Regions from separate parts of the Colwellia sp. KU-HH00111 genome, predicted to be linked through region 2. Evidence: predicted binding sites of a transcription regulator. Region 2 holds the regulator's gene; each other region holds the start of a gene.
The links. Region 2 encodes sigma-54, which starts transcription at its own class of promoters, with help from an activator protein. Its sites were predicted from a motif close to GTTGGCACGNNNNTNGNNT; they were not measured.
Positions count from the first base shown of each region.

Region 1: a site for sigma-54 is predicted at 3,099-3,117, ahead of ABXG98_RS08970 (DUF2726 domain-containing protein). Genes of this name have one in related genera too.
Region 3: a site for sigma-54 is predicted at 3,675-3,693, ahead of ABXG98_RS18475 (PEP-CTERM sorting domain-containing protein). Genes of this name have one in related genera too.

Region 1 covers NZ_BAABWO010000004.1:54,573-61,057, reverse strand. The annotation lists gene ABXG98_RS08985 (beta-ketoacyl synthase) at 1-1,160, opposite strand, end outside; gene ABXG98_RS08980 (GlxA family transcriptional regulator) at 1,297-2,322, shown strand; gene ABXG98_RS08975 (dUTP diphosphatase) at 2,385-3,029, shown strand; gene ABXG98_RS08970 (DUF2726 domain-containing protein) at 3,191-3,841, shown strand; gene mtnN (5'-methylthioadenosine/S-adenosylhomocysteine nucleosidase) at 4,014-4,724, shown strand; gene ABXG98_RS08960 (cobalamin biosynthesis protein CobD/CbiB) at 4,759-5,736, shown strand; gene ABXG98_RS08955 (rhodanese-like domain-containing protein) at 5,825-6,229, shown strand; gene ABXG98_RS08950 (trimeric intracellular cation channel family protein) at 6,251-6,485, shown strand, end outside.
Region 2 covers NZ_BAABWO010000005.1:39,018-50,921, forward strand. The annotation lists gene mlaF (phospholipid ABC transporter ATP-binding protein MlaF) at 1-704, opposite strand, end outside; gene ABXG98_RS10430 (calcium/sodium antiporter) at 943-1,929, shown strand; gene ABXG98_RS10435 (KpsF/GutQ family sugar-phosphate isomerase) at 1,966-2,937, shown strand; gene kdsC (3-deoxy-manno-octulosonate-8-phosphatase KdsC) at 2,937-3,500, shown strand; gene lptC (LPS export ABC transporter periplasmic protein LptC) at 3,497-4,135, shown strand; gene lptA (lipopolysaccharide transport periplasmic protein LptA) at 4,140-4,682, shown strand; gene lptB (LPS export ABC transporter ATP-binding protein) at 4,679-5,440, shown strand; gene ABXG98_RS10460 (RNA polymerase factor sigma-54) at 5,533-7,050, shown strand; gene hpf (ribosome hibernation promoting factor) at 7,096-7,383, shown strand; gene ptsN (PTS IIA-like nitrogen regulatory protein PtsN) at 7,402-7,854, shown strand; gene rapZ (RNase adapter RapZ) at 7,934-8,788, shown strand; gene ABXG98_RS10480 (HPr family phosphocarrier protein) at 8,824-9,123, shown strand; gene mgtE (magnesium transporter) at 9,244-10,602, shown strand; gene pmbA (metalloprotease PmbA) at 10,666-11,904, opposite strand, start outside.
Region 3 covers NZ_BAABWO010000014.1:16,408-22,892, reverse strand. The annotation lists gene wecB (non-hydrolyzing UDP-N-acetylglucosamine 2-epimerase) at 1-678, shown strand, start outside; gene prsT (XrtA/PEP-CTERM system TPR-repeat protein PrsT) at 919-3,570, shown strand; gene ABXG98_RS18475 (PEP-CTERM sorting domain-containing protein) at 3,748-4,554, shown strand; gene ABXG98_RS18470 (ThiF family adenylyltransferase) at 5,526-6,485, opposite strand, start outside.

The DNA.
Region 1 (6,485 bases), on a different contig from region 2:
ACATCGGCAACTGATGCCATGACTTTGGCGCCCATTTCCATGGCAAGTGCATCATCCATCAACACCACAAACTGTGCACCTTCACCAATAGTAAAACCACAATTCTCACCAAACGGTCGGCTAGTACGACGATGGTTGGCTTTATCGCTCTTGTCTAATTTTTTCAGGCCTTCTTCATTAGCTAAGGCGCTCATATTACCAAAGCCTTCAATCACCTCTTGTGTTACTGGCGCTTCAGCGCTGCCAACCACAGCAACGCGAATTCGCCCTGCTTGCATATCTTGCACTGCCGAACGCAAATTATAAAGAAAGGTTGCACATGCACCTGATGAAGAAAATGTAGTACCCACATTGCCGGTCACATAAGCATTGATAAAGTCAGTAGACATAGTATTTAACCCTAACGCTAACTGCTTAGTGCTAACGCGAGAGCCTGACAGTCTACTTTTCAATAATCCGCCTAAACCTTCTTGTTGCATTTGTCCAACCACAGACGCTGAATAGGTGCCCACTTGATCGGGACTAATTTTATCTAAAATAGCATCCCACTCAATGCCCGTAGAACGTATTGCATCTGTTGCAGCAAAAATGGTGGCTTGTAAACCTCGAGGTTGGTAACGACTATTATAAAGCGCTCCTGGTTCAAAACCTGTTGGCATTTGACCTGCGGCTTTAATAGGATTGTCACGATAAGCATCATGAGAAATAGTTAAGTGTTCTGGAATTTCTACACTCACTTTACCTGCGCCTAGGTCGGTAACCTGCCAAGCATGAGGCAAAGGATGCGGTAACTCTTTCGCTCGTAATTCAAAAGTAATAGTTTTATCGATAGGGCGTACATGCATTTTTTGATGCCAATGGGTGGCATCAACATCAAAATGATTTTTTTCAATTTTTCTAATTAACGTCCCCGCTATTATTTGTTGCCCAAATTTAGCTTCTACTTCATTAGCAGCAACAATCTCGCCTTGTTGATCAACTAATTGGCTACCTTTTAATGTCACCAACTTCATTAAACTGGCTAAACCGACAAAGGTTTCTTCACGCGCCTGTGCATTAATTTTATCTATAACGATACGTCGAAAGCCTTGATGAAATGATGTGCGACCTGCAGCATTAATACCGCCCATGCCAATAACTACCGGTAATGATGATGTCATAACAAACCTAATTTAATTAACTACAATAAACCTAATAACACCAGTTTAAAGGCAATTAATTTAAAACAACAATCTATTCTGGCCATAAAATATGCCATAATGGCCACAACAATAGTTAATTTACCACAAGTAAACGATGGATCACCAAGTATCAACAGAGCAACTGCACGTTAGCTTAATAATTTATCAGCATGTTTTAGCGACAGGGTTAACATTACCATTAGAAATGTTACTTGCTGGCGAAGCTTTTGCACGACGCTATAACAAAGGCTCTATAAGATTGCATACTCAATTAGTCAGCCAAGAAGCTAGCGCAGTGACCTCTAGAGCAGGTATACAGTTTTTACCTGATGTTACTATTGCACAGCTAAGTGGCACTAAAGCAACAATACCCGATATTATTTTAGTGCCCAGCTTGTGGCGGAATCCAAGGCCAATATTAAAAAAACACAGTAAACTTATTGCTTGGTTGAAACACTGCTGGCAACAAGGCTCAACATTACTTGCTGTAGGTACCGGCGTTTGTTTTTTGGCTGAATCAGGTTTACTAGATGATCATAGTGCAACCACTCACTGGCATTATGTGGATCAATTCAAACGCGATTATCCAAAAGTTGCGCTAAAGCCTGACTTTTTTATTACCCAATCAGAGCGTATTTACTGCGCCGCCAGTTTAAACGCGTTAGCTGATATTATTGTTCATCTTATCAATCAACATTATGGCCGGGCTGCGGCGCAAAATGTTGAGCGTAATTTTTCTCATGAAATAAGAAAACCTTACGAAGAACAGCGTTATTTAGAAGGCGCTGTTGACAGACATGCTGACGAGCTTATTGCACAAATTCAATTTTGGCTGCGCACCAATTTAAATAGTGATTTAAGTTTGGCTGAACTGGCACAAGAATTTGGCCTAAGCCAGCGCTCTTTTACCCGCCGCTTTAAAATGGCTACAGGCCTACGTGCTACCCAATATTGGCAACAATTACGCATAGAAACCGCAAAAGAACTTTTAGCATCGAGTAATTTATCGATACAAGAAATTGCCTATCATGTGGGTTATCAAGATCAGGGGCATTTAACCCGATTATTTAAACAAAGCTTGGCATTAACACCTAAAGATTATCGCGCTATGGTGCGTAAGAAGCTGTTTAGCCAAAGCTAAGTTGTATTTTAAAGCAAGCTTAGGCAAAATAACCCGGTCCAATTAAATTATCAGAGAATATAATGAGCGAACAATTATCTACAGCCTTATCCATTGCACAAAAGCAAATCACTCAAATGCTAACCATGCAAGATGCGATGAACTCCCGTGTTAGCGAAAGCTGGCGCAGCAATGGTTACGAATGGTATCGCGCTATTTGGGTAGAGTGCGCTGAAATGCTTGATCATCATGGTTGGAAATGGTGGAAGCACCAAGAAATTGACGTTGCTCAAGTACAACTTGAATTGGTAGATATTTTTCATTTTGGCTTAAGTCTACGACTAATGTCAGGTGCCAGTGTTGAACAAATTTCTAAAAAGCTTGCTAAAGAGCTTCATCAAGGCACTGGAGAAAATGACTTTAAAATTGCATTAGAAAGCTTAGCTTCTGCTGCTGTTACCGATAAGGCCTTTGATGCCAAAGCATTAGCTGACTGTATGTCTCTGATGAACATGGATTTAGATGAGTTGTTTCGCCAATATGTTGGCAAAAACACGTTAAACTTTTTCCGTCAAGATCATGGCTATAAAGACGGCAGCTATATTAAAGTTTGGCACGGTCAAGAAGACAATGAAGTATTAGCCAATTTAGTTAACACCCTAGATGCCAGTGCTGATGATTTTCAAACAATATTATATGCCGCGTTAGCGGAAAAATACCCAAAATAATTAGCAAGTCTCCATCTTAATCGCTAGCACTTACCCGCGATTTAGTTTAAAAATTTAACTAAAGTCTCCTTTGGCACAAATTCTGCTTAATCAAGATTAAGTATTCACTTTACTCACTTTTGTGGGTAAAGCGTCAAGAATTTGAATTGCTGGAGATTTTTATGGAACTTATTTTATTTGCGCTAATCAGCCTTATTGTTATTGTTGGTGTTTTGGCAAGCCGTTTAAATGACAACAGTTTTCCTTTTCCTTTTGATAGCAAGCCTGCAGTTTTCACCCCCGCAGAGAAAAATTTTCAAAATTTAGTTGAACAAGCCATGGGTAGTAATTATCGCATTCTAAATCGCGTAAAATTAGCTGATATTGTGACAATTCGTCAGGGAGTTTCTAATAGAGCTAGTCAAAATGCAGCCAATAATGCTGAAGGCAAATATCTAGACTTTGTTATTTGTGAGCGAAGTTCAATGAAACTACTCGGTGCTATTGATCTGGTTGATACTCAAGGTAAAGGCTACAAAATCAAGAAAGATTGGTTTGTCAGTGGCGCGCTTGAAGCCGCTTCAATTCCTCACCTTAGAATTAAAATCAAAGCAAACTATACCCTAGATGAGATAAGAGCCTGCATTAACTCTAGGTTATTAGGTAATAGCTCACCTTTACCTAAAGTCAAAGGAAAAGTTATTCCTGCACCTATGGTTAAAGCTCGTCCAAGAAATACAGGAGTATTAAGTCCAACAGCTGCACAAGCACAACTTTCACCCCAGCTATCTGGACAATTGGCAGGACAAAACACTGCGGCCTTGCCTCATTAATAACATAAAGTAGATTGATATTAATCCGTTAGGTTTTCGCTAAGCTGAACAAAGCATAGAATAACTCGCCATCAATATTAGCCTTTAGCGAGTTGCCCTATGCTTTCCTGCTTTATAATCTAGGCTTACTTGCGTTATAATCGTCCTAATTCAATCTATTAAAGAGAAAGTAATGAAAGCAAGTATTATTGGCGCAATGGAGCCAGAAGTTGCAATTTTAAAAGCTAAACTTACCCATGCTGAAACTAGCACTCATGCTGGTTACACCTTTTATCAAGGACAACTAGAGGGCAATGAGGTGGTTATTGTCCAATCAGGTATTGGTAAAGTTGCCGCGGCTTTAGCAACAGCAATACTTATTGATAAGTTTAAACCTGATTATGTGGTTAACACCGGATCTGCCGGTGGTTTCGACCCAACCTTAAGTGTTGGCGATATTGTGGTGAGTTCAGAAGTTCGTTATCACGATGTAGATGTGACGGCTTTTGGCTATGAAATAGGTCAACTTCCTGCTAATCCAGCAGCTTATATTCCTCACCCAACCTTAGTTTTAGCCGCACAACAAGGTATTGAAACGTTAGCAAACATTAACACCATGGTGGGTTTAATTACCACAGGTGATACTTTTATGACTAAAGCCGATGATATTGCCAAAGCACGTGCAAACTTTCCAACTATGGCTGCGGTAGAGATGGAAGGCGCTGCAATTGCCCATACTTGCCACCAATTTAATATTCCCTTTGTGATTATTCGTTCACTTTCTGATATTGCCGGAGCAGAATCGCCCACATCTTTTGATGAATATTTAGAAACTGCATCTGTTAATTCATCAAAACTCGTTATTAACATGCTAAATGCGCTAAAAGGCAAAAAACTTAGCTAATCCTAACAGTAACAAATCAATAAAATGATAAACAATGACTGACATTAACGCGCTAACTTCTTTTAGTTATCAACTATTAATTCTACTTACCGTCATCGTAAGTAAAGCGGTTGTTAGTCATTTTATCCCACATGAACCTCTGCGGTTTTTTCAATTCTATTGTTTGCAACTAAGCAATAAAGTCAATAAGCAAGGTAATTCGTCAAAACAACAAACCATTGCCGGCTTTGTTGCTATTATTGTGACCTTATTACCAATTGCTATTATTTTATGGTTGTTTGAAGCCTTTGTAGAGGTGGACTTTTTATGGCAAGCACTACTGCTTTATGTTGCCCTTGGCGCTTTTGGCGTAGCACAAGCCAACAAAAGTATTGCCCAAGCTTTAGTTGCCAATCAAAACTACTTAGCGAAACAAACCCTTAATCCTTGGGTATTAAGAGAAACAGAAACTTTGTCTAGCCTAGGCTTAAGTAAAGCTAGCATTGAAATGTACTTATTACGCACCTTGCAGCAAGGTTTTACGGTTGCAGTTATATATATATTCTTCGGGCCATTGTTGGCTATTTGTTACCGTCTACTGTTAGAAATGCATTATTGTTGGAATTGCAAACTGCTCAAATTTAACCACTTCGGGCGTTGTGCTGCTCTCTTAAGCAATATTTTTCAGTGGTTGCCTGTGAGATTATTTACACTATTACTGTTGTTTATCAGCATAGGCAAAAACTTCACACTTTTTTGGCGATTGAGTAAATCACTGTTTTTTCAGCTAAATAATAATATCGCCTTATTGTTATTAGCCTTAAATTTAGAAGTAAAACTCGGAGGTGTTGCGTTATATGATGACAATGACAACCCTAAACAAAAACGCTATAAAACGAGCTTTAATGATTTAGCACGGCAACCTCAGACTACCGATATTATTCATGCCCAGCATAAAGTTAATTTGGTTCTTTACCTTTATGCATTCTTTAGTATTGTATTAGCTGTTATTATTGAGACTATGGTGAGTTAGACCTAGCATCACAAAACTTAGTAAAAAATAGTTATTTATTATAAACTCAATCCTAAATACGCCCTGACCAATTACGCTGGAAGATACCATGATCAAAAATAGAATGATTTTCGCCTTAGCATTTAGCCTGTTTTCTGCACTGGTTTTTGCGGTTGATACACCATCAATTTCTCAACAAGCATTATTAACAGCACTTAAAGCGCCCGAACATAATATTATCATATTAGATGTGCGCTCTGAGGAAGAGTACAACCAAGGTCACATTAATAATGCCATTAATGTTAGCCATGACATGGTTGAAGAAAAGCTGGGTCAACTAGCGCAATATAAAGACAGCACTGTTGTAGTGTATTGTCGTTCTGGCCGTCGTGCTGGCATTGCTGAAGCGGTGCTGAGTAAAAGTGGCTTTAACAATATACGTCACTTAACCGGCGATATGAATGGTTGGCTTGAGGCTAAATTGCCTGTGGTTATTAACAAACGCTCTCACTAACAGCATACCTATTATTAACAAATGCATGAGCTTATACATTACCTCGATATTTTTGGTGTAGTTGTTTTCGCCCTCTCCGGCGCATTAATGGCGGGTAGATATAAGCTCGATCCCTTTGGGGTGGTAGTCCTTGCTTCTGTTACCGCAATAGGCGGTGGCACTATTCGCGACATCATTCTGCAAGTACCGGTTTTTTGGACTGTAGATCCCCAATATCTGTACGTTATTTTAGCTACGGCACTTCTCACCATTATTT
Region 2 (11,904 bases):
CGAATTTGCTCAGGCGTGCCCTGACCAATAATTTTCTGCTCAGCAATAATATAAATATAATCAGCAATACTGATGACTTCCGGCACATCATGAGAAACCACTACAGATGTCAGTCCTAACGCATCATTTAATGCACTAATTAAACGCACAATTACCCCCATAGAAATAGGGTCTTGACCTGCAAAAGGTTCATCGTAAAGAATTAACTCAGGGTCAAGTGCGATGGCTCGAGCCAAAGCAACACGTCTCGCCATGCCGCCAGATAATTCACTTGGATGTAAATCACGCGCTCCACGCAAGCCTACCGCTTCTAGCTTCATCAATACTATTTTTTCAACAATGGCTTCAGGTAACTTGGTGTGCTCTCGAATAGGAAAAGCGATATTTTCATATACACTCATATCAGTAAAAAGGGCACCACTTTGAAAAAGCATACTCATGCTTTTACGTGTTTCATATAAGTCATTACGTGATAATTGTGGTATATCATTGCCTTTAAATAATATTTGCCCAGCTTGCGGACGAATTTGACCACCAATCAAACGTAATAAAGTTGTTTTACCAATGCCACTGGGTCCCATAATCGCCGTAACTTTTCCTTTAGGAATAGACAAGCTGATGTCATCATAAATAACCCGCTCTCCTCGTTTAAAGGTCAGGTTTTTTATTTCAACTAAGGGGGATGTGGTTTGATTTGGTGTCATTTAGCGCTATTACATGTCAAAAGTTACCAGCAATTTTACCTGAGCGCCTATGATTGTTCACTAAAAATTAAACATTTAACCGATAAAAATTGTCAGAAAATGTAAAAGCGTGCCATTTCATTTCAATTGCTGAGGTAAAACAGGACAAACTCAAACTTTTTTGCCTTCGATTGCATAATTTACTTTTTATTTAGCTCACAACGGGCGACAATTTAGCATCAAAAATATGGAGTCATGAATGTTAGAACACGTTGGTATATTACTAGTTGCCCTTAGCGTACTCGTTTGGAGTGCCGATAAATTTGTTTTGGGTGCCTCATCATTAGCAAAAAACTTAGGCGTTTCCCCCATGATCATTGGCCTAACAATTGTTGCTATGGGCTCATCTGCACCAGAAATGATGGTAGCTGCAGCGGCATCCATCCAAGGCTCTCCTGATACCGCTATCGGTAATGCGATTGGCTCTAACATTATCAATATTGCCCTTGTACTCGGTTTTACTGTGTTAATAAAGCCGTTAGTGGTTTCATCAACGACCATCAAACAAGAACTCCCCCTTTTGCTAGTAATCACTGTGTTGGCGTATTGGATTTTTTCTGATGATTATTTTAGCTTTGCTGAAGGCATTGGCTTAATGATTGGCTTTATCTGTTTTATTTCAGTACTTCTCTTTAGAGCTATAAGGCAACGTAAAAACAGCCCCATTGATGATCCTATGTTGTTAGAAGCCGAACTAGAAATTCCGGAGTCTACCAATACTCTTAACGCTTTTTTTTGGCTAGTTTGTGGTATTACTCTTTTAATAGTCAGCGCACACTTTTTGGTAGACTCAGCCGTATTTATTGCCAAAGCTTACGGTATCAGCGATCTGGTGATTGGGTTAACTATTATTGCTATTGGCACCAGCTTGCCAGAGCTCGCCGCTAGCATTGCCAGTATATTGAAAAAAGAAGACGATCTAGCCATGGGCAATATTGTCGGCTCAAATATATTCAATTTATTAGCGGTATTACCTTTTGCTGGCATTATTGCTCCTGGGACCGTTAATGCTGAAGCTTCACTTCGAGATACGCCAATTATGTTGGGTATCACTGTCTTGCTTTTTCTCTTATGTTTTAGCCGAAAGTCTGGCAGCTTTAGACTAACGAGGTTAAAAGGCGCATTATTACTAATATGCTTTATCGCCTACCAAGTATTACTTTTTAGTCAAACCAGCATTCATTAAACGTATAGTTAGCATCACACCCTAACGAGAATAATTATAGCCATGAAGAATTTTAAAGAACTTGCTAAAAATGTTATCAATATTGAGCAACAAGCAATAACTGAGTTACTTCAGTATATTGATGACAGTTTTGAATGCGCTTGCCAATTAATGTTTAATTGTCAAGGTCGCGTTATTGTTATAGGTATGGGAAAGTCAGGTCATATTGGTGGTAAAATTGCAGCAACATTAGCGAGCACAGGCACCCCTGCTTTTTTTGTTCACCCCGGCGAAGCCAGTCATGGTGATTTAGGCATGATCACTAAAGATGATGTGGTATTAACCATTTCAAACTCTGGAGAAACTGGTGAAGTATTAGCTATTATTCCGGTGATAAAACGTATTGGCGCTAAACTTATCTCTATGACAGGTAACACCACCTCAACATTAGCAAAACTGGCTGACACCCATATTTGTATCAAAGTATCGATTGAAGCATGCCCACTTGGCTTAGCGCCTACTTCAAGTACAACAGCCACCTTAGTAATGGGCGATGCACTTGCGGTTGCCTTACTGAATGCCCGTGGCTTTACCGCCGATGATTTTGCCTTATCGCATCCAGGTGGCAGTTTAGGAAAACGCTTGCTATTGCGTTTAAGTGATATCATGCACCAAGGCGAACGCTTACCCGTGGTTAATAACAGTGCATTGATCAAAGACGCCTTAGTAGAAATGTCTCTTAAAGGCTTAGGTATGACGACAGTTGTTGATAACAATCAACAACTGGTTGGTTTGTTTACTGATGGTGATTTGCGTAGAATTCTTGATTTAAAAATTGATATACACCAAGATAATATCGCGACAGTAATGACAAAATCACCAACCGTAGCACATGCTAATATGCTAGCAGCCCAAGCACTTAACATTATGGAAGAGAAAAAAATAAACGGCTTAGTGATTGTCAATGAGCAACAAGTCCCCATAGGGGCAATGAATATGCACGATTTACTCAGATCAGGAGTACTGTGATGAATACTATACACAAGCCTAACACCCTATACGGTAATGTTAGTCCCAACGTGCTAGCGCTCGCTAAAAAAATTAAATTATTGGTGTGTGATGTCGACGGGGTTTTTTCTGATGGTAGAATTTACTTAGGGAATGCCGGAGAAGAGCTGAAAGCTTTTCATACTAAAGATGGCTTTGGCATAAAAGCACTGGGTAGCAGTGGTGTTGAGGTTGCAATAATTACTGGTAGGCAATCAGCAATTGTCGCTAATCGTATGTCTGCTTTAAATGTAAAGCACATAATACAAGGACAAGAAGATAAATTACCCGCGCTCCTTACTTTGGCCAGTGAGCTTAATATAACGCCCGATGAAATTGCCTATATTGGTGATGATATTCCAGATTTAGCTTGTATTTTACAGGTTGGTTTAGGAATTTCAGTGCATGATGCCCATCCTAGCGTGATAGCACAGGCCGATTACACCACCTTTATTCGTGGCGGATTTGGTGCAGTTAGAGAAGTCTGCGATTTAATTATGCAATGTCAGGGTACGCTAGATAATGCAACAGGCGCAAGTGTATGACACGTACCAACTTCCTAGCGTTATTAGTGTTACTATTAGGCGGCCTAACTTATGGCATTATTGAGTGGCGCGACTCTCAAATCATGCCTGAAGAAAGCGTTGACCGTGAACTCAGCCCAGATTTTATTGCTGAAGCCCTTAAAAGTGATATCTATACAAAATCGGGTCAATTATCACATGCTATCATTGCCGATAGAATGGAACATTATGCTAAATTGGAAGTCACCCACTTTGAATTACCAAATTACACCTTATATCCCAAATCAAATGCCAGTAACCGTTCCAGCGCAGACAAATTGGCTAATAATAGCGCTGAGATCAATAATCAAACAGAAAAAGTCAGTTATCCGTGGAAACTTAGTGCAAAAGAGGCGACACTTTACAAAAACAATAGGGTTATCTTAAATCATCGCGTACACTTAAGCGCAACCGATGCAAATAGTTTGATACAAGAAATACATTGCAAATATTTAGAGCTTGATTTAAATACTAATATTATCAGCTCAGACCAAACAGTGATGGTACAAGGGAGGGACTTCACTATGTATGGCTCTGGTTTGATAATTGACTTAAACACCAAACAGATGACACTAACCGAACATGTACGTACTATTTACAAAAAAAACAATAGCTAGCCCTATGATATTAATTAAAAATGTAATCAGGGGCGCACTACTAAGCTCTCTCCTTTTCACCCTAGCTGCCCCTGCCAATGCGGCAAAGAAAGATCTCACTCAAGAAATCACTATCAAATCTAAACGCCAATCTGCGGATCTTAAAAACAAGATAGCCAGCTATTTAGACGAGGTGAGTATCAATCAAGGATCAATTTCTATTGAGGCTGATCTAGTTCAGGTATACAGTCAAACCAACAAGACTACTAAAGAAAAGTCAGATACTTACCTTGCTAAAGGCAAACCTGCACTCTTCAAACAACAACTAGAAGATGGAAGTTTAATTAGCTTACAAGCCAATGAAATAAAATATCAGCCAGAACTGCATATCATTACGGTCTCTGGTAATGCCCTCGTTAAGCAAGCGGGTAGTCAAGTTACTGGTGAAACCATAACGTACAATACATCTAGTGAAAAGCTAGAAGCCATTAGTAGTGATAACGAATCGGTAACTACCATTTTGCAACCCGCCCAAATAAAAGCGCAACAAAGCAAGAAAAAGCAATGACGATAACAAATAATACTGAGCGTAATGATAAGCAGTCGACCTTAATTGCCCAAGGATTATCAAAATCATATAAAAGTAAAACCGTGGTGAAAGATGTCAGTCTAGCGGTTAATGCCGGACAAATTGTCGGGCTGTTAGGCCCCAATGGAGCAGGTAAAACCACCTCTTTTTATATGATAGTTGGTTTAGTGCCCAACGATGACGGTCAAATCATTCTCAATGATGAGAATGTTACCCTTGCTCCAATGCATGAACGCGCTCGTCGTGGCATTGGTTACTTACCTCAAGAAGCTTCAATCTTTAGAAAGCTGACCGTTACTGACAATATTATGGCCATTTTACAAACGCAAAAAGGCCTTAGCGAACAAGACAGACAAGAACATTTGGAACATTTATTAGAAGAGTTTAATATCAGCCATATTAAAGATAATTTAGGCATGAGTTTGTCGGGTGGTGAAAGAAGGCGAGTAGAGATAGCTCGCGCACTTGCCGCAGAGCCTGAATTCATTCTACTTGATGAACCTTTTGCTGGGGTTGACCCCATTTCGGTTGGCGATATAAAAAAAATTATCATTCACCTTAAAGAGCGTGGTATCGGTATTTTAATAACCGACCATAATGTTCGTGAAACGCTCGATGTTTGTGAACATGCTTATATCGTTAGCCATGGTGAAATTATTGCACAAGGCAATGCAGATCAAATTCTTGCAAATCAGCAGGTGAGAGATGTATACCTTGGTGAACAATTCACGTTATAGTTAACACATACACTACAAACTTAGGCTATGCTTACTATTAAGCGAGCATAGTTAATAAAAGAAACAATATGAATAGGATGTATATAAGGTAGATGCGCCCAACTCTGCAGCTCCGTATAGGACAACAACTCACCATGACGCCACAACTGCAACAAGCTATTAAGCTGTTGCAGTTATCAACGTTAGAGCTTCAACAAGAAATTCAAGAAGTGCTTGAAAATAACCCTTTGCTTGAGGTTAATGATCAGCAAGCATCAGATAATGATGCCGATAATAATACTGATAATCTAGAAGAAGCTTATTCTGCAACGGTTTCAACCGCCGACAAAAATACCAATGACGGCAGTGAAGAGGCTAGTGCCACCATTGATGAAATCAGCACCACCGAAGCAATGGAAAAAAATGATATTCCTGAAGAGCTAAACATTGATACTACCTGGGAAGAAAGTTACAGTGCTGGTGTGTCAAATACCGGCGCCGTCAGTAGCCCCGGAGAAGATTACACATACCAAGGCGAAACCACTGATTCAATTCAAGATCACCTGTTATGGCAAATGGAGCTTACACCTTTTTCAGAAACAGACCGTGCTGTCGCTATCGCCATTATTGAAGCCGTAGATGACGCGGGCTATTTAACCGTTTCCAGCGAAGATATTTTAGATAGCGTTGGTATAGAAGACCTTGAACTTGATGAAGTTGAAGCGGTTTTAAAGCGTATTAATGTATTCGATCCCATTGGCGTAGCCGCTCGATCTATTGCCGATTGTTTACTCATTCAATTGAATCAATTTGAACCAAACACGCCTTATTTAGCCGAAAGTAAGCTAATCATCAGTGAGCATATTGATTTATTAGGCAACCGTGACTACCGTCAATTAATGCGCAAAACTAAATTAAAAGAAGAGCAATTACGAGAAGTCATGCGCTTAATTCAGAGTTTGAACCCGCGCCCTGGTGATACTGTCATTAAAAGTGACGATCAATATGTGATACCTGATGTCACGGTTGAGAAAAAAAATGGCCGATGGGTTGTCGAATTAAATGCTGATACTGCACCTAAATTATCGGTAAACCAGCAATATGCAGCGATGACCAAAACAACTAAGTCTTCCAGTGACGATGGCCAATTTATTCGCGCCAATTTACAAGAAGCCAAGTGGTTTATTAAAAGTTTAGAATCGCGCAACGACACCTTATTAAAAGTGTCTAATTGTATTGTACAACGACAGCAAGGGTTTTTAGAGCATGGTGCAGAAGCTATGCGACCTATGGTGCTAAATGATATAGCCGAAGCTGTAGAAATGCACGAGTCAACTATTTCTAGGGTGACTACCCAAAAATACATGCATACGCCCAGAGGAATTTTTGAATTAAAATACTTCTTTTCTAGTCATGTTGGCACTGAAAATGGTGGCGAGTGTTCATCGACGGCTATTCGCTCTTTAATTAAGAAACTCATTTTAGCGGAAATACCTGCTAAACCGCTAAGTGATAGTAAAATGGCCGAATTATTGGCCGAGCAGGGAATTAACGTTGCTAGGCGAACCATAGCCAAATATAGAGAATCTTTGTCTATACCACCGTCAAATCAACGTAAGAGTTTATTATAAACTGTGTTTATATTTTCTAAATTTACGTAAATAAGGATCAATATTATGCAAATTAACCTTACCGGACACCATGTAGAAATCACTTCATCGTTACGCGAATACGTGAATACCAAGTTGACCAAATTAGAGCGACATTTCGACCATATTAACAATGTGCATGTTGTCTTAACCGTTGAAAAATTAGATCAAAAAGCCGAAGCAACTATTCACCTAAAAGGCACTGAAATTCATGCTTCAGCCATCAACACAGACATGTATAATTCTATCGACACCCTCGTTGACAAATTAGATCGCCAAGTACTCAAATACAAAGGCAAAATAACCCAACATTAGTTTTCTTCTTATTTAATTATGACATTACAAGATATCTTAACGCTGGACTGTACTCAATGTGCAGTTCCAGCAAGCAGTAAAAAGCGACTGCTCGAACAAATTTGCCAACTTGCAGCCAATGAATTAGGCGATAGTAGCCCCGGTGATTTGCTTGACAGTTTACTTAATCGAGAAAAAATGGGGAGTACCGGTATTGGCAATGGCATTGCCATTCCTCATGGCCGCTTAAACAATACCAGCAAGGCAATTGCAGTTTTCATAACGACTGAGCACGCTATTGATTTTGATGCCATAGATAACAAGCCGGTTGATATCTTCGTTTGTCTGTTTGTTCCTCAAGATAACACCCAAGAACATTTAGAAACCTTACAAAGTATTGCTAAACTATTTAGTGAACGTAAAACGGCAAAGAAAGTACGCAAATGTACTAACAAACAAGAGATGTTTAACCTTATCCAACAAACAATATAAGTTAGCAATACATGACTTTACCTAGAGCACAAACACCAATATTTTCAGTGAATAAACTCAACTCTGGGATCTCACCACTATGAAACTAATTATTGTTAGTGGCCGCTCAGGTTCAGGAAAATCTGTCGCTTTAAGGGTGTTAGAGGATTTAGGTTATTATTGTGTAGATAATATTCCAGTAAATTTACTACCTGCATTAACCCACACAGTTATTCATGATTACGAAAATGTTGCGGTAAGTTTAGATGTGCGTAACCTGCCTAAAGATCCGCGCGATATTTTAGATATCATCGCCTATTTACCTAATGCGGTTGAAGTGACCACATTGTTTTTAGATGCCAATGATGATGATTTAATTCGCCGTTTTAGCGAAACTCGACGTTTACACCCATTAATTAAAAAGAATATTCCTTTAGATCAAGCTATTGCTTTAGAAAAAAAACTGCTTACCCCTATTTCTACCAAGGCCGACTTATATATTAATACCAGTCAATTAAGTCCTCATCAGTTAGCTGATTTAGTAAGAGAGCGGATTTTAGGAAAAAAAACAGGCTCAATGGTACTGGTTTTTGAATCTTTTGGCTTTAAACATGGTATTCCAACCGATGCTGATTATGTTTTCGATGCTAGATTTCTACCTAATCCGCACTGGGATAAACAATTGAAACCTCACACAGGGTTAGAGCAACCAGTACAAGATTTTCTTGCTAGTCAACCGATAGTCACTAAGTTCATCTGGCAAATTAACAGCTTTATGATGACTTGGTTACCTCATTTAGAGCGTAACAACCGAAGTTATGTCACTATTGCTATAGGCTGCACTGGTGGTAAACATCGCTCGGTATATATTGCAGAGCTATTAGCCAGCAACTTTCGCAAAGAACAAAAAGATGTACAAATACACCACAGAGATATTGACAAAAGCAACGGGTAACCTCAAACAGTAGCTACTTAACGCCTGAGTAAATAATGACTTTAATACAAAACGCCAATTCAACAACTGTTAGCAGCGAATTAACTATAGTGAACAAATTAGGTCTGCATGCTCGTGCAGCAACTAAACTGGCACAACTATGCCAACAATTTTCCGCTAAAATCACCTTAACTCTAGAAGATAAACAAGCAGATGCTGCCAGTATTATGGCAATCATGCTATTAGCCGGAGGACAAGGAAAAGTGGTTAAAGTAACCGCAACAGGCCCAGATGCCAACGCAGCTTTACAAGCAATAAGTCAGCTGATTTCTGATAAATTTGATGAAGATGAATAATTCTTCTCTGCGCCGCAAAAAAACTGATTTAAATTCAAAGTTACGATAAACTTACTATAGTCTATAATGACTTAGTACTATTTCAGAAAATTCTTACGCCAACTTTCAAGTGATATTCTTATGCCTGAAATGATAGAACAAGACAATATTCAGCAAAGACTGCATCAAGTTAACGAAGCCCTTGAAAGCGGCATGTTCGTCTATGTGCGTAAATTACTCCAAGACATGTCGGCTTATGACTTAGCACTTTTTCTAGAATCCTCGCCCGCCAAAAGCCGTCCGGTATTATGGCAACTGATCGATGCTGAATACCATGGTGATGTACTTGAAGAGCTAAATGAAGAAGTTCGAAAAGGCATTTTGCAAGGCATAGAGCCTGAAAAACTGGCCGCTGTTGCCGAAGGCATGGATGTTGATGATCTTGCTGAAGTATTGCGTACACTGCCCGATAGTGCTTATAGAAAAGTACTTAAGTCAATGGACTCGCAAGATCGAAGCCGCGTAGAAGCCGCTTTATCTTACGGTGAAGATACCGCTGGCGGTATCATGAATACGGATACCATCACTCTGCGCCCAGAGGTCAGTGTTGATGTTGTTTTACGTTATTTACGCCTTAAAGGTCAACTCCCCGAAGCCACTGACTCCTTCTATGTAGTAGACCGTAATAATCGCTTTATAGGGGCGGTATCACTAGCTGCCATTATTACCGCTAATCCTCAAGTAATTATCTCTAATTTGATCAATGCTGAAATTGAAGCGGTTCAAGCAGATCTGGACGAACATGAAGTTGCACAACTGTTTGAAAAACACGATTGGTTCTCGGCTCCCGTTATCGATAGCGGCGGACATTTGTTAGGGCGTATTACCATTGATGATGTCATTGATATTATTCGTGAAGATGCCGAGCACTCTATGATGAGTATGGCGGGTTTAGGCGATGAAGCCGATACTTTTGCCCCAGTTATTCAAAGTACCAAACAACGCTCTTTATGGCTAGGCGTTAACTTAATTACCGCATTACTTGCTGTTGCCGTCACCAGTATGTTTGAAGGGATCTTTCAACAATTGGCCATTCTCGCCGTGCTCAACTCGTTAGTACCTAGTATGGGCGGGGTTGCGGGTAATCAAACGTTAACATTGGTGATTCGTGGTATGGCACTGGGGCATGTTGGTGACAGAAATGCCAGTGCATTATTAAATAAAGAAGTCGCTATTGGCTTTCTCAACGGCCTAATTTGGGCATTGCTGATCGCTACAGTCGTCAGTGTTTGGAAACAAGATTTAATGCTAGGTGCAGTAATTGCATTTGCTATGTTAATGAATATGACCGCTGCAGGTTTAGCTGGCGTGGCCATTCCATTATTATTAAAGCGTCTTGACATTGATCCGGCGTTGGCCGGTAGTGTTATCATCACTACCGTTACCGATGTGGTCGGAATTTTTGCCTTTTTAGGTACAGCGACACTGTTTTTGACATAAATGTAGGGGGTAATTTATTACCCCTTATCTGACTCAATTGCGCCCTACACTATAGGAAGAGATCTATTGCCCTGCAACTTGCATCTCGTCAATTAATATCGAGCCAGTACGAATACTGCCATGGGTATCAACGTCAGTACCAACAGCAATAATACCCTTAAACATTTTAGCTAAATTACCGGCAATGGTAATTTCGCTGACGGGGTACATAATCTCGCCATTCTCAACCCAAAAACCCGCAGCGCCACGAGAGTAATCACCATTAACGATATTAACGCCTTGACCCATTAACTCTGTAACTAATAAACCTGTACCTAGTGTTTTTAACATCGCATCAAAATCAGCGTCCTTATTACCTTTACTGGTGATGTTTTTATCATTAACCTGCCAGTTATGAATGCCTCCAGCATGTCCTGTTGTAGTAAGCCCTAACTTACGTGCTGAGTAACTGGTTAATAGGTAAGTTTGCAAAGCTCCTTGGGTAATAATGTCACGATCCTGAGTCAGCACACCTTCACTGTCAAAAGCACTGCTAGCTAGCGCTTTAAGAATGTGTGGGCGCTCTTGGATAGATAAAAACTCAGGAAAAATGTCTTTACCAATAGCATCAAGTAAAAATGAGGATTTACGATATAAATTTCCGCCACTAATAGCAGCAACAAAATGCCCCCAAATTGTATTGGCAATATCGGCACGAAATAGTACCGGCACTTTCATTGTTGATAATTTTTGTGGATTTAGACGTGATATGACTTCTGTTGCCGCTTTTTTACCTATGCTTGTACCGCTTTCAAGTAACGAGAAATCACGATTAACATCATAGGCATAATCACGCTGCATATCATCATCACTTCCTGCAATAACCACACAACTTAAGCTGTGTCGAGAGCTTGGATAGCCAACCAATTGACCATGGCTATTGCCATAAACTTTAAAACCAGAGTAACAATCTAAGTTCGCACCATCAGAATTAGTTATGCGCTGATCGCTTTCTAACGCACTCACTTCACAGGCTTTAGCTATTTCTATTGCCTGTTCGGTACTAAGTGCTACGGGATGATATAGGTCTAAATCTTGCGCCTGCATCGCTAACAGCCCTTTATCGGCCAAGCCAGAGCAATCATCCACTGAGGTGTATTTTGCAATATTAACCGCTGCTTCAACTGCTTGTGCTAACGCTTTTTCAGATAAATCGGCGGTTGATGCACTTCCCTTACGACCTTGTTGATACACAGTGATCCCCAAAGCGCCGTCATTGGTAAATTCTACATTTTCAACTTCGCCAAGGCGTGTACCCACGCT
Region 3 (6,485 bases), on a different contig from region 2:
CATATTAGTGATTATTTGTTTGCGGTAGGTCCTAATCAGAATGCCATATTACTGAAAGAAGGGATTGATCCTAATAAAATTCATACTGTGGGTAACACTGTTTCTGACTCTCTTTTTCAGCACTTGGGAATATCTGCAGCTAAAAGCACTATTTTAAATACGCTTGAACTAACTGCGGGCGATTACTTTTTGGTAACAGCACACCGTGCGTCGAACGTAGATATAGCATCAAATCTGATGGAGTTATTGCATTTGCTGGATGAAATGCATAGCAATTATACAGGCACTATCGTTTGGCCTATTCACCCTAGAACTCAATCCAAATTAAAAGAGTTTAATATTGAACTGCCTAGTTATTTAAAACTTATTCCTCCCGTGGGCTATTTAGACTTTATACAATTACAAAAATTTGCCAAGTTGATTTTAACTGACTCTGGTGGCATTCAAGAAGAAGCCTGTTTATTGGGCGTTCCAAGCCTTACACTGAGAGAAAACACCGAGCGCCCTGAAGCGGTAGAAGTGGGGGCAAGCGAACTTGTAGGCCGCAATGCTGCAAAAGCCGTTAAAGCCGCTAAAGAATGGCTGTCTGCTGGTAAAACAAGTTGGGAAAACCCATTTGGTGATGGTCATGTTGCAGAGCATATAGTCGATATTCTTACGGGAACTAATTCAAAGTAGTAAAGTTATTGTGTTGCAGTGCCAGCCATCATAAAAAACTAGTTGGGCTCAAGGTTAAACTTATAGTGCTTTAGTTGTCATTGTTGTGGTTGCAAAAAATGGTCAAACTGTCATCATTGAATCTATAATAACCCCGTATTTAGGCATTCCTTGTTAAATACCAGTCGTTAAAAGTTAGTTATTGGGATGCAAAGGATTAAAAATTAACAAACTGATGTTGTATTCAGGATAAGGAATGATATGAAAAAAGAAATAATCAAGTCATTAATAGGAATCGGCGGAGCTATTGTTTTTACTGCTTGCAGTCCCACATTAACGCCTTCGGAGCATATAGAAAAGAGTAAGCATTTTTCAGCTGAAAATAATCATGGTGCGGCAATAGTTGAGTTAAAAAATGCGATAAAAAGTGCTCCTAGCAATTTAAATGCAAGAATTTTGCTCGGTAAGGCCTACATGAAAGTTGGCAACGGCGAAAGCGCAGAAAAAGAGTTTAATAAAGCGTTAGAGCTAGGGGGGAAGTCTGAAGAAATAAAGCCACTGTTGCTTGAAGTGTTAAATTACAATGGAAATTATGATGAAGTTTCTTTTTTAATCGCGCAATTGGAAGATGATTTACCTGCAGAAGCCTTTGATGCAGCCTATTTACAATATGCCATAGCACTCACCTATGCATCACAATTAAAAAATCACCCTGAGGTGGCAGAACACTTAAAAAATAGTGCTAATCCATCTTTTCATCATGCTGGCGTAGTTTTTGAAAAAGTAATCGCTGGAAATTTGCCAAATATAGAGCAAGCATTAGACGAGTTGCCAGCTGTTGAGTTGAATAAGGAGTTTTGGTTTTTATCAGGTACTCTTTATTTAAGTAATCAAAACTTTACCAAAGCAACCGAGATGTTTGACAAATACCAAGGAGACAATACCGGTAACTTGAGGCTTTATTTGTATAAGGCACAAAGTTTAATAGGAGAGTCGAAAACAAGCGAAGCAGAAACGCTTGTTGATCAAATATTAAGTAAAATTGAGGGACAACCTTTAGCAAATCACATGAAGTCAATTATCGCTTATAAAAAAGAAGAATTTGAATTAGCGAAAATACATGCTGAAAAATCTATTCAAAGTGGTTTAAGCACAGATATGAACAGGCTGGTAGCTGGCCTGAGTGCATATAAGTTAAAAAGTTTTGAGGTTGCTAGTCAATACCTGTCATCAGTAGTTGAACGCTTGCCAGTGAATCATCCGGCAAGAAAGGTTTATGTGCTGGTGCAGAATGAGCTAGGTTATTCTGCTGAGTCTCCCAGTATTTTTAATGATACTAACGCTATAGCAGAGGAAGACTTTGATTTGTTGGTACAAGTTAGCCAAAACTTTATTAATAATGGCGAATATGAAAAAGCTCAAGCATTAATAAGTAAAGCTGACGATGTTAGCAGTATCGATGCAATATTTAAACGAGGTGTGTTAAAGCTTTCTATGAATGACTTGGATGGCATTCTGGATTTAGAGCGAACATTGAACATATCTTCTGATCATATCCCCGCAAAAGTAGCACTTACACAAGTATATTTAGTACAAAAAAACTTCGAAAAATCGTTAGAGCTTGCTAAAGAGCTAGTGTCTAGTGCTCCAGAAAAAGCGGTTAGCCACAAGTTGCTGGCAAGGGCTTATTTAGGTCTGGGCGATAGAGTTAAAGCTGAAAAGCAAATAAGAGAAGCGCATAAAATAGATGCTGATGACACAAGTTCAGTTTTGTTTTTAGTGAAACTGTTATTTGAAGATGCAAGAGAGCAAGCAGCAATTGATATATTGCGCAAAAACCTCGATCGTAAACCAACAGATATTAGGTTGTTATCAGCACTCTATTATTCCGAGAAAAAACAGGGTAACCCTGAACATTCTTTAAAATTGATAAAAACAACCCTTGACGGTAATGTTAATAATTTAAACCTGAAATTATTGTATGGTACGGCTTTATTTGAAGAAAAAAGGTACAAAGACGTTGTGTCTTTGTGGAATAACTTGCGATCTCAACAAGTGTCTTCACAGGTATTTTGGAATACTTTAGGTGAAAGCTACCTTCAAATAAATGATATAAACGCAGCAATTTCGGTTTTTGAACAGTGGCATTCGTTATTTCCGAAGCAAAAAACCGCTGCGATTAGGCTAGCAAACTCCTATGAAAGAGCTAATCAGTTTGAAAAAGCTTTAAACGTTGTTAAGCAAGGCTTAAGCCGTTACGCAAATGATGAACAGCTTATTTTATTATCAATATATTATAAAATACGTTTAGGTGACTATGACGGGGCTATGTTAGCTATTCAACAACTGAGTAAAACCCAACAAAGCAGCCCATTAATAAAAGGGTTAAAGGGCCAAGCTTTGTATGGTATGAAAAAGTATAAAGAAGCAAGCACCTATTTAGTTAGTCAGTATGAAATAGAGCCGAATACACGCCATATTAGCTTACTATCAAGTGCTTATAATCGAGCGGGTCAAAATGATAAAGCTATAGTTGCTTTAAAACGTCATCTTAAAAATCGCCCAACGGATTATTTTGCTAAAGGATTATTAGCGCAATATGCGATGGATTCAGACCTTGCGCTATCGAGAACGCATTACAAGGAACTATTAAAGCAGTATCCAAATAACGCATCTCTGCTAAATAATTTGGCATGGGTTGAATACAAAGATAAAAATTATAGTGAAGCAAAGGCCGTAGTTAATCAGGCGTTATTAATTGCCCCCGACAACGCTAAAATTTTAGATACCTTAGGCATGATACATATGGCATTAGGCGATAAAGAATCAGCACGCTCTGCGTTTAATAAGGCGCTGCTGATATCTCCCAATGATGCGAATATTGCAGAGCACCTCAAAAGTGCCTCTCAATAATTAATCATCAAAAATGGTTAAAATGGTGTCGGTTTTTTTTACAAGGCTGCAAAGCGTAGACAAGAGTTTATTTTCAAATACTTGATTTTAAAGTAATAAATAATAGTGGCATACGGCTTGCTTTACATGAGTCAGGTAATATGAAACAAATTAAACTTTCTAAGAAGGGAATTAGGCATGAAAAATAAATTAATTGCTTTAGCTATGATGACAGCTTTAAGTGCATCAGCAAATGCAAGTGTAATTACACTTGATACAACTGGATTTGGTGGCTCAACTACTTTTGATTTTGACCTGATTCAATTCTTATCTGAAACTGGAGCTAATTCAGCAAGTGTAACTCAAACCGATACCAGTGGTGACGGTTCTATTGCTGGCCCAGATGCTTTTATGGAAATGGGTGGCACGTCAGTTTTAAGTTTTAACTTAGATGGTTCATTGGCTCAGTTTGGCCAAGGTGTTGATGGTTGGAATATCTTTTTTGATTACCAAGTTGGCGGTATGGCTAACCAAGATGTAACGGGTGATTTGCAAGTTAATTTTGACACTCTTATTTCAGGTAGCTTATATGCTGTTGATACATCAACCAATATCAACTACGGTTTAGCTACTTTCTCTTTACTTGGTGGTGATTGTGATATTGATGCGGATGTTGATGGTACAGGCTCTGTATTTGTAGAAGCGGCTAGCTCTTGTCATTTAGATTTATCAGGTGTGTTTGAAGATGGCTATTTTACTGACTCAACTGGTTTGGACTTAGGTCAATATGATGATCTTGGTAAAGCACTTACTGTTAGCTATGATGCTACGGTAACTGCAATCAACGGTTTAAAAGCTGTATACCCAGGTGGTCCAGGTTCTTCTCAAACCTTTAGTGTTGAGCATACAGCATCAATGGAAATCAACGTTCCAGAGCCTACTACCGTTGCTATTTTAGGTTTAGGTCTTTTAGGCTTTGCAGGCGCAAGACGTCGTAAATCTTAATATCATTTAACGATATATTATTTTAAAAACCGGTTATTTTAACCGGTTTTTTTATGTCCAAAATTTGTGCACCTCAATGTAGGTTGGAATTTATTCTGACATTGGCGCAATGAATTACGCCCTACAGGGGCGGTGATCTAATGTAGGTTAGCATTCATTCTGACATTGGTGCAATGAATTACGCCCTACAAGAGATGTGATCTAATGTAGGTTAGCATTCATTCTGACATTGGTGCAATGAATTACGCCCTACAGGGGCTGTGGTCTAATGTAGGTTAGAATTTATTCTGACACTGGCGCAATGAATTACGCCCTACAAGAGATGTGATCTAATGTAGGTTAGAATTTATTCTGACATTGGCGCAATGAATTACGCCCTACAGGGGCTGTGGTTTAATGTAGGTTAGAATTTATTCTGACTTTGGTGCAATGAATTACGCCCTACAGGGGCGGTAGTTTAATGTAGGTTAGAATTTATTCTGACATTGGTGCAATGAATTACACCCTACAGGTGTGGCGCAATGAATTACGCCCTACAAGGAATGTGGTTTAATGTAGGTTAGAATTTATTCTGACATTGGTGCAATAAATTACACCCTACAGGGGCTGTGGTCTAATGTAGGTTAGAATTTATTCTGACACTGGCGCAATGAATTACGCCCTACAGGGGCTGTGGTCTAATGTAGGTTAGAATTTATTCTGACATTGGTGCAATGAATTACACCCTACAGGGGCTGTGGTCTAATGTAGGTTAGAATTTATTCTGACAAAGGTGCAATAAATTACACCCTACAGGTGTGGCGCAATGAATTACGCCCTACAAGAGATGTGATCTAATGTAGGTTAGAATTTATTCTGACATTGGTGCAATGAATTACGCCCTACAAGAGATGTGATCTAATGTAGGTTAGAATTTATTCTGACAAAGGTGCAATAAATTACACCCTACAGGTGTGGTGCAATAAATTACACTATTTAACAAGCAGTTTATCTAAAGGTAGCCTTGTTGATCGTGACTTGGGAAGTTCACTCCTGCCAATACGCCCCAAAAACACCGTGTTTTCAGCATTTTGTACAATATTTTCAAACATTGCTTTACCTTTTTTGGCATTTTCAATGACGGATTTATCATCTGTAAAATGAATGTCATTGGTGAGGTATTTTGAAAATATAACCGGGGTTTGCTCTGGTTGGAAGCCTAAACCAAGCTTAGCTGAGGTTAACCAAAAGCGTTGTAAAACCCGTCCTGCTGCAATGTATTCTGCTGTCGTTGTTATCGGCTTGTCTGTTTGCAAAGCGAAGTGAGCGCAGCTTTTTAAGCTGGGAATAAAATCTAACTGTATACGAGGCATAAGTGTGCCAGCTAGGTATTTATTAGTAAATTCTATTCTACTCCAACTATGAAACATCCATTGCATCAAGCGAGCAGTCATCCAATCAACTCCTAAGGCTTGCTCTGGTATTTTTGTTTCACTGTATTGGGCTTTCCATTCAATAATTTCTTTATGAACGGCAAAAGCTTCTTTCATGGTTAAGCGAGTTTTTGCGTTAGTGAAATTGAGTTTTGCAATGGCAAGTTTTTGATCAGATGACTCAAACCACTGAACATTGAATCCTGGTTCTAATGTACTCTCTAGTTCAGATTTTTCAGCAGCAGTTAGTTTTCTTGTTCCCATTGCTCGTCTTTGAACCGCTCTGGTTTTTATGTAAGGTACTAAGGCGCTTTCAGTAATATTATCATCAGTAACTAAAGTTACTGATATTTTGATGTGTTCATCATTCGATAAGTCGCTCTCAATATTAGCCTTCAGCTTAAACTTGCTAGCAGCAATATCTATTGTTTCAAGTAAAATTCCGTGTGCTAAGTGGCTTGAATGACCATCTAAATCATATACTACGCCCTGCCTTGTATCGGTTGCATGAATAATAAA